Regions from separate parts of the Paramixta manurensis genome, predicted to be linked through region 1. Evidence: predicted binding sites of a transcription regulator. Region 1 holds the regulator's gene; each other region holds the start of a gene.
What was found. The regulator LexA, encoded in region 1, represses DNA repair genes until DNA is damaged. The targets are predictions, from matches to a motif close to TNCTGTATGTACATACAGNA.

Region 1 (3,280 bases):
CGGAAAATCGGCCCGGCAGGCCAGAAGTTCAGGTTAATTCCTGCGGCAATATGCGGTGGGACCAGCCCTTGATGATAAAGCACGTAGGAGAGCAGTAAGTAATCCATATGGCTGCGATGGCAGGGAACATAGACAATTTCGTGCCCGTCCTGCGCGAGTTGACGAACGCGCTCACCGCCGCTGACATTAATCCCCTGATAGAGCTTGCTCCATGTCCAACCCATCACGCGATCGGTCAGACGAATGGCCTCGTAGGAGAAATCAGCGGCAATCTCTTCCATGAGTTCAATGGCGTTTTGTTGTGCTTTCTCGTGCGAGATTTTTTTGCTACGCGCTTCGTCTTCTACCGCTTTCGCGATAGCTTTGGACTGCAACAGGCGGTTAAACAAATCCTGACGCGCCGGTAAGCTTGGACCAACTGCCGCCAGGCGTTGGCGGGCAAAATGCATCCGCGCCACGCGCGCCAGTTTTTGCGCAATGGTTTTATCTGTGCCGTGCTCGGTCGCCATACGGCGTAGCGAAACCGTTGGCGAGAAGCGTACAAAGCTATCGCGCCCCAGCCACAGCACGGCGAAGAATTTCTGTACGCCATTCAAAACTCGCAAATGGGGTGCCGATTCGCCCTGGATTTCACGACCCGGCGCGCGACCGAACATCACCGAAACCGGCACCATCTGCACATCTAACTCAGCGTTACTGCGGTGCAGGTCCAGATAGTCGTGGAACAGTTTGACCGATTGCAAGTTAGGCACGAAATAGGGGAAAACACGCGGGCCGTCATGGATAAACACATGGCGCGGCAGCAGCGTCCCGTCAATCTCCAGCGGTTCCAGCGGATCGGGAAGATCATAACGGCGGCATTGCATGCGCAAAGCAAGGAGATCGGCCTTTGAATCATAAGGCAATACATACATAATAGGGCGCGACGTATCGAGCCCCAATTCGGCGATCGGGTGTGATGGGATCGCCTTGCTTTTCACCAGAAAAGTAAGTGGTAAATTCAACAACTTATAATAGATTTTACGCCAACCTGACATAGACAACATGAAGCCTCTTGTTAGCAAAGCGCCGCAAGCATACCAGAAAGCGCTTCGAATATCTGTTGTGTTGCACGGTGTGCGACACCTTCACATTGACGTTAAACATTCCAAAGGGTTCCCTGATTATGGCAAATAACGTAACCGGCATGACGCGAATCATAAAAGCGGCAGGTTATTCTTGGAAAGGATTACGAGCCGCGTGGCAAAATGAAGCGGCGTTTCGGCAGGAATCGATAGCGGCGCTGGTGGCGATCGTGGTGGCATGTTGGCTGGATGTTGATGCCATTACCCGCGTCTTGCTCATCGGGTCGGTATTTCTGGTGATTATTATTGAAGTATTGAACAGTGCAATTGAAGCGGTTGTAGACCGGATTGGCAGTGAAATTCACCCGCTGGCGGGGCGCGCGAAAGATATGGGGTCGGCGGCGGTCTTGCTGAGTATTCTGTTGGCGGTCTTCGTATGGGTGATGCTGCTGTGGCCGCATCATTTGGGATGAGGCTTCCAAAAATGCACAAACCGCTGTTTTTTACCCACGTTTAGGTTTTCAATCCGTAAATACCTGTATATACTCACAGCGACTGTATAAACAACCAGGGGGCGGGATGAAAGCGTTAACGGCAAGGCAGCAGCAGGTTTATGACCTGATTCGTGACCATATTAATCAAACCGGTATGCCACCGACGCGTGCTGAAATCGCCTCCCAACTGGGTTTTCGTTCCCCGAATGCGGCAGAAGAGCATCTGAAAGCGCTGGCGCGTAAGGGCGTGATTGAGATTGTTTCCGGCGCTTCGCGCGGTATTCGCTTAATGGCGGAAGAGGAAGAGGGGCTACCGCTGATTGGGCGCGTCGCCGCCGGTGAACCTCTGCTGGCGCAAGAGCATATTGAAAGCCGCTTTCAGGTTGATCCGTCGCTATTTAAACCCAATGCGGATTTTTTACTGCGCGTTAGCGGTATGTCAATGAAAGACATCGGTATTATTGACGGCGATTTGTTAGCGGTGCATAAAACGCAGGATGTGCGCAACGGCCAGGTGGTGGTGGCGCGTATCGATGATGAAGTTACCGTTAAACGCCTAAAAAAACAGGGTAACATTGTACAGTTGCTGCCGGAAAATAATGAGTTTGAGCCTATTGTGGTCGACTTGCGTCAACAGAACCTGACCATTGAAGGTTTGGCGGTGGGCGTGATCCGTAATAGCGACTGGCTGTAACCGCCATCTGATAACGCGTCGGTCTTTGCCGCCGACGCATTGATCCTCTCTCCTCGCCGGTTTCTGCCGCGGGAGCATTGCCTCTAAACGATAATGCAACTTTTTACCGCGACGGATAAACAGCTCTGGCGGCTGGCGCTGCCAATGATCCTTTCCAATGTCACCGTTCCGCTGCTGGGGTTGGTTGATACGGCGGTGATTGGTCATCTCGACAGCCCGGTTTATCTTGGCGGCGTCGCGGTTGGCACTACGACGACCAGTTTCCTGTTCATGTTGCTGTTGTTCTTACGCATGAGCACCACCGGTTTAACCGCCCAGGCGTTTGGCGCGGGCAACACAACCGCACTGGCGCGCGCCCTGATGCAACCTTTGCTGATTGCCGTGGTTGCCGGTCTTTTCTTCGTCTTATTACGCAATCCTCTCAGCCAGTTAGCGACCGGTATTGTTGGCGGTAGCCCTGCGGTACTGGAACAAGCACATTTATTCATCTCTATTCGTTGGTTAAGCGCACCGGCAACGCTGGCAAATCTGGTTATCCTCGGGTGGCTACTTGGCGTTCAGTACGCGCGTGCGCCAGTCATTCTGCTGATTGTCGGTAACCTGGTGAACATTTTGCTCGACTTGTGGTTTGTTATCGGGTTGAAGTGGGGCGTGCAGGGCGCGGCGGCGGCTACCGCGATTGCGGAATATGTCACACTGGCGGTTGGCGTGCTGATGGTGATTCATGTGTTACGCCTGCGTGGCGTGACGCTTAGGCAGTTAAGGCAAGGATGGAAAGGGGATTTTCGTCGGCTGCTGCGCCTCAACCGCGACATTATGCTGCGTTCACTATTACTACAACTTTGCTTCGCCTCGCTGACGGTGCTCGGCGCGCGTATTAGTAGTGATGTGGTGGCGATTAATGCGGTGTTGCTGATGTTTCTGACTTTTACCGCCTACGCATTGGATGGTTTTGCTTATGCAGTGGAGGCCTTTTCTGGTGAGGCATGGGGCGCTCGCAACGGTAAGCAATTAATCAATGTGTGGCG
Region 2 (3,280 bases), 2.1 Mb from region 1:
GGGAGCCGATTGCCAGTGTGCAGCCGGAGCCGAAGTCGGCGTTGAGGGGGCTTCCGGTTCCGGCGTGGCCGCGATGGTAAATAATGGTTCACTTGGGCCATCATCAACCAAATCATCCATCGGTGAAAAATCAAATGCGCCGGACGTATCCAGCGTAAAAGCCGGCCCACGATCCGCTGCGGCCGCCCCCGGCTCACCATAACGATGTTGCTGCTGCGCGGCGAACTCACGCGCTAATGCCGCCTGCTGAAGCGCCGTTTCGTCGTCTTCATCAGGGGTAAACGCCTCACCATAGCGTTGCTGTTGTTGTGACATAAAGGCGTCACGCAGATGGGCCTCCTGCTGCGCCATATTCTCTTCTTCATCGTACTGTTCGGAAGCGATTGGGCTTTGCGAGGCTTGCTGCTGGCGCTGCGCTTCTTCTTCGCGCGCCTTCTCTTCCGCCATACGTTGTGAAGGTAACTTAATGCCGTAAGAAGCCAGTTCGCGGCGTGTCGGTAATTTCACCGGATTAGGACGCGGGAGTTCAGGACCAATCCCCTGTTTAACTTGCGGATTGGCCTCCTCGCCCGTGGCGCTAAAGCCCGGCATAAACGGAGCAACGCCTCCTGACACGGCAGCGGCTTTCGCTGCGTCAGATAGCCCAGCAGACGCGGGCACGGCCAAAGGCGTGGAAGGTTGCGGAGAAGAAAAATCAAACGGCGATGGTGCAGATTCTTGCACATCACGCCAGTTGCCCATCCGCGGCCCCTCATCCTCATCATTCGGCGCCACCGTTTTTTCTTCAGGCATCTCGAAACGATACAGCGGCGGCGCGGCGGATACTGGCTCGCTGGCCGGAGGCGTAGAGGGAGAAGAGGTTTGTTGAACCGGCTGTGGCGCTGTCTCTTCTGGCGCCTCTGCTTGCGCATCATGCACAGCGGCAACCGCCGCGGCAGGTAGCGTAGTTTTCGCTAACAGCGGATCGTCATCATATTCATCATCACTTTCCGGCGACGACAAACGCGGAGCGGTAAGTAAGACATCATCCTCTTCATCGTCGGCACGGAGCGGACGCACGCGTTTAATTACCGGCGCGCGATCATGACGGTCATCTTCATCATCTTGCCACTCTTCATTATGGCGCGAACGGTTACTGGCGAAGGTCAAGACCCCCATCACTACCGCGCCGATTTTCTCGGCAATCGTCAGCCAGGACCAGCCGGTATACAACGTCAGGCCCGCCGCCCAGATGCACAACAACGTCAGCGTTCCACCCGCGCCGCTGAACCACGGTGCCATCGCGTTACTAATCAGGCTGCCAATCACGCCGCCGGAAGCGAAATACCAAATATCATCCGCATTCAACGCCGCCAGGCCACACGTGGTGACCACCAGCGCCAAAACGCCAATCAGCCGTAAGCCGACGGCGAAATAATCAATATAGTCCTGACTATCGCGTTGCCGGAACGTGATCCAGCATAGGCCAAGGATAACCGGCGGAATGGCGTAAGCCATCACCCCGAAAATAAAGAGAAGCGTATCGGCAAGCCATGCGCCGATGCTGCCGCCCAAATTATGAATAGGTTCATGCCAGGCGGTTTGTGACCAACTGGGATCGGAAGGATTAAAGCTCAGCAAAGCCACCATCAAGTAGACGGCGAAAAGCGCAACAATAATCAACAACGCTTCGAGCAAACGACGCCCGCTGCTCAGCGGCTGTAAGGATACTTCTTTATCTTCTGTGTATTCCTGGCTCAAGAGAACTCTCCAGGTGCCTGTAAACTATGGAGGCAACAGCGCCGGGCAAGCCCGACGCTGAACCTGTATGAATTCACAGGAGTGTATCGAAAACTATCAGGTTTTGCACCTGCCCTGTGTTAGCGCGTTTTTATCACTAAGCGATTACTTTGTTTCACTTCTTCCATGACAACATAGGTACGCGTATCGTTCACGCCGGGCAGACGTAGCAAGGTTTCGCCCAACAGCTTACGGTAAGCGGACATATCCGGTACACGCGTTTTCAGCAGATAGTCAAAATCACCTGAAACTAAGTGACACTCTTGAGTTTCCTCAAGTTTTTGCACAGCGGCGTTAAATTGTTCAAACACATCCGGCGCGCCACGATTCAGAGTAATCTCAACAAACACCAACAGTGAAGCATCCAAATAGTGCGGATTTAACAGCGCGGTGTAGCCCAGAATAAAACCCTGACGCTCCAAACGACGTACGCGCTCTAAACATGGCGTAGGAGATAGCCCAACCCGTTTGGAAAGTTCCACGTTGGAAATGCGCCCATCCTTTTGCAATTCATTCAGAATATTTCTATCGATTCTGTCGAGGTCTTTACCGGGGCGTTTTTTATTGTCTACCATTATTATTGTCTCTCTTAATTCCTTCCCTTTACCTGCCATACCCTGAACCTATTCACTGTGCAGGGTCATTTAAGTGAAGACATAGCGCCTGTTGCGGTTTAAAGCGCCCATCCGTATGACGCATGCTGTCTGTCCACACCATGCGTCATGACAAATGTCAGACTGAGTTTATTTTCGGCTGAATAGGCAAAACAGCATATGAAACGCTGCCTTTACCGCCAAAATACTCTCTGCTTCCTACAATGTTTTCGCAAAAGCGCAGCCGATTGTCAAAGTAAAACAACCAAAATCAGTACAACATGCCAGATTGATTGCTGCGTCGCTGTTTTTTAATGGATATTTTTCATCTGTTGCACCATGAAAACCCATTTCTACGCCCTGTTTTAGCGCAGCGGCAATCGCCCTGCCTTGATTATCGGTCAAACCTCTTACATCGATTGTTAACAAAATTGCCCGGCCCTTTTTTTGCGTCTTCAAATTCCCTACAATCGCCGTTATGTTTGCCAGTAAACAACTGAGGATCTCATGGGCACGGCTAAACACAGTAAATTATTGATTCTGGGCTCCGGTCCGGCAGGCTATACCGCCGCCGTTTACGCTGCACGCGCCAATCTCAACCCGGTGCTGGTTACCGGGCTGGAAAAAGGCGGTCAGCTCACTACCACTACCGATGTCGAGAACTGGCCAGGCGATCCGAGCGATCTGACCGGCCCGCTGCTGATGGAACGTATGCATGAGCACGCGGTAAAATTTAATACCGAAATCATTTTCGACCATATCCACACGGTGGATCTGCAAAACCGTCCATTCCGTCTGGTGGGCGATAGCGGCGAATACACCGCCGATGCGCTGATCATTGCCACCGGCGCCTCTGCACGCTATTTAGGGCTGCCATCAGAAGAAGCGTTTAAAGGTAAAGGCGTCTC
Region 3 (3,280 bases), 2.2 Mb from region 1:
CATGCCGTTATCCGGACGAGCGCCAACGGTGTTTGCATCACCGATGTTGTTAACCCACTGGTAATCCAGGCGAGTTGCCCAGTTTTTGGTCAGCGCGTATTCAACACCAACGGCGGCCAGCGGAGAAACGCCGGTGTCGTGGTCGCTGATGCGAGAGCCCGGTACGCCAACTTGATGTTGGGTAGAATCAGCACGCCAAACCATACCACCCAGGCGGGTGTACAGGTCCAGGTCGTCCGTAATCGGGTAGCTAAGTTTAGCTGCCAATTGGATGCCCTGAGCTTTGAATGCGCCGTTGACATCAGAACCTTTGTTCGGCATGCGGCCAAGCCAATCATAGCCCATTTCGAAACCCAGGTAAGGGTTCGCTTGATAGCCTACGAATGCACCAGCGCCAAGCTGGCTTTCATGCGTCGGGCCGTTACCGTTTGTATAATTGTTACCGTAGTAACCAGTATCATGGTACTGAGACCAGCCCAGTTTAGCACCGGTGTACCAGGTGTTATCTTTCGGAGCGGCCTGCGCTACGGTAGCGAAGCCAGCCAGTGCCACTGCAATTGCGATAGCTGTCTTTTTCATTTTTGCGCCTCGTTATCATCCAAAATAGGCAATGAGCTTCAAATTAAGCTCTTGGTTTAATCCTTCGCCGGGTCTTCTTGCTCGATTATTACTCTTCCAGAAAAAATGGAGGTTATTGAGCACCCTGGCGAGATAAAGTCTACAACGTCGTTGGAAACTTACAAGTATGATGTGACGGAGCGCAGCAAAAAAACAGTGTTTCATACATATTTTTTAACATCTACAGGGGTATTCTGTGCCATAAAAAGCCAGCTGTGGCGCGGCTAAACCATTGTCAAGCCGCGCCAGAACACAATGAGTGGGATATTCGGCGCTGAACGAGAAAAACTTCTGAGAAATTTCTTATTTTTACTTAATGATACAAAGTAGAGTGAATTTTTAGCCCATTTTCGGGTCTGGAGGGCGACGAGGTGATTAACTGCGGCCGCATAATTAAACCTAAAGCCTGGCCCATTGCTGCCGCTTCATCCAGCCGGCGACGATCTTCGCGGCTAATTTCGTCAGGAAGCCAGCCTAAAACTACGCTGTAATTCCCACTTTGTAGTGCCTTAACCATCGCATCAATTGTGTGCAATGCGCCCCCGTGCGGGATTTGCATCACTTTCTCTAACGGCAAGCCGGATTGCCGTAACCATTTACGACTCAGCTTTTGCGGTGGCGTTAACCACAACTGCCATCGTGATTGCGTTCCCAACTGCTGTAATAAAGGCAACAGCAACATCTGCGTCATACCCGGTTGCTCTTCACTGTATGTCAGTTCGCTGACCCAGCCGCCGGAAACCGACGAACCGGCCTCCGATTGACGAGGAAGCGGGAGGGGAGAATGCATTGACGTGGTGTTCAGTAAATGAGTACGCATAGTTTGTTCGCTCACGATGTCACTGTATGTATATACAGTAACGATGGGGCGCATAAAGATCAACCTCAATTTCGGAAAACAGATCGCATTTTGCGTATGAAATGCGCAGCAACGCCAATTAATGATTGAACAAGTAACGTGAAATACCTATTTTTTATACTCATCTAATACGATGTTTTTTAAGTTCTTTTAATAAGGAAAATGAAGAATGAATCGTTCAAAGCAAAGGATTGAACAATCTAAACAAGTCCTTTCGGCGCTGGGTAAAATCGATGCACGCACGCAGTTTGGCGGTTACAGTCTGGCTGTCGAAAAGGTCATTTTTGCGGTGGTAGCTGAAGGCGAACTCTATTTACGCGCCTGTGAACAGCTAAAGCCCTATGTGGTAGAGCGCCAGGTTCCTGCGCTGGTTTTTATCAAGCGAGGGATGCCGGTCACGCTTAATTATTTCCGCGTGGATGAAACCTTATGGAAAGACCCCTCACGCTTGCTCACGCTCTCATCGTCATCTCTGCAACGGGCGCGCGATCAGTTGCAGGCAAAAAATGCCAATCTCCGGTTAAAGGATTTGCCAAATATGGGGATTAGGATGGAAACCATGCTGCGTGATGTGGGGATTTTGACGGTGAGTATGTTGCGCGCGCAGGGGGCGAAATCTTGCTGGCTGCGGCTTAAAGCGGCAAATAAAAATATTGGGGTCAATATTCTGTTTGCGCTTCAGGGGGCGATTAGCGGCCACCATCAGGCGGCGCTACCGGTTGAAGTGAAAAAAGCGCTGTTAGATTGGGTGGAACTAACCACCCAAACGGCGAAAAATAAATAAATCCTAAGCGGCTTAAGGCTGAGTTAAGCGTTTTTTTAATTGTGCTATTTCCGGCAGCAAAGCGGTAAGAAGGCCGATTTGCTGAAGCACCAGGGGTTCCTTCGTGTCTGGATTGGGTTTTATCGTACCGGCACGTTGTGCAAGGTCATCCAGCATTTTCTGCGCCTGCTGTTCGCCGACAACGTTCACTTGTAAGACATCTTCGACATAGCAAACGGCATCATCCATCAGCGAAAGCAAAGCGGAAGGCGCGATTTTTTCCCGATGAGCGCCCAGCGCGGAAATATAGCTCAGGAAGGAGTGGTTTAGGCATAGCAAACGAAAAGCCGCTTCGTGAAAGGCAGGGTCCGGGCGAGCTTCTGTTGACATATTGGAAACGACCGAGGCCAGTTCAGCATCGCAATTATGTGCATCCCGGCGAGCGATGCGGTAGGCAAGGCTATTATCCCGGCCTTGATGGTATTGCATAAGAATTGCGTCGAGGTAACGGCAGTTCGCGTTAAGCGTTTTTTCCGCTACGGCGGGCAGACGGCGAAAGCGCCAATCCGGCCAAATAAAGCTCACCGCCAGCCAGGCTATCGCACAACCCAGTAGCGTATCGACAATCCGTGGTATGGCGACCTCAAACCCTTCTCCCAGCAGGTTAAAGCACAACAGTACCAACAGGGTAATAAACATGGTGGCATGCGCATACTGAACATTGCGAAAAGCAAAAAACAGCACGCCAGTGATGACCAGTAAAATTAACTGCCCATCAACAGAAGGCACCAGCCATAACAATGGGAGCCCCAAAATAATGCCGGCTAAAGTCCCTATAATGCGTAACGCGAGGCGTCGCCGGGTCGCGCTGTAGTTTGGCTGGCAGACAAACAGGCTGGTCAACAATATCCAGTAACCGCGTTGTAAGCCGGTAATTTGGATAAAAGCATAGCCGACGCATAAGACCAATGACATGCGCACTGCATGGCGAAACAACGCAGATTCCGGCGTTAAATGGCGGCTAATACGTAGGCGTATAT

Region 2: PMPD1_RS08370 (DNA translocase FtsK 4TM domain-containing protein) is a predicted target of LexA. The motif match lies at 1,802-1,821, and genes of this name have one in related genera.
Region 3: sulA (SOS-induced cell division inhibitor SulA) is a predicted target of LexA. The motif match lies at 1,459-1,478, and genes of this name have one in related genera.

Annotation. Positions count from the first base shown of each region.
Region 1 covers NZ_CP054212.1:4,222,843-4,226,122, reverse strand. The annotation lists gene plsB (glycerol-3-phosphate 1-O-acyltransferase PlsB) at 1-1,037, opposite strand, end outside; gene PMPD1_RS20350 (diacylglycerol kinase) at 1,166-1,537, shown strand; gene lexA (transcriptional repressor LexA) at 1,644-2,252, shown strand; gene dinF (MATE family efflux transporter DinF) at 2,346-3,280, shown strand, end outside.
Region 2 covers NZ_CP054212.1:1,709,257-1,712,536, reverse strand. The annotation lists gene PMPD1_RS08370 (DNA translocase FtsK 4TM domain-containing protein) at 1-1,740, opposite strand, end outside; gene lrp (leucine-responsive transcriptional regulator Lrp) at 1,860-2,354, opposite strand; gene PMPD1_RS08360 (hypothetical protein) at 2,592-2,831, opposite strand; gene trxB (thioredoxin-disulfide reductase) at 2,880-3,280, shown strand, end outside.
Region 3 covers NZ_CP054212.1:1,777,165-1,780,444, forward strand. The annotation lists gene ompA (porin OmpA) at 1-579, opposite strand, end outside; gene sulA (SOS-induced cell division inhibitor SulA) at 932-1,438, opposite strand; gene PMPD1_RS08625 (TfoX/Sxy family DNA transformation protein) at 1,647-2,261, shown strand; gene yccS (YccS family putative transporter) at 2,274-3,280, opposite strand, start outside.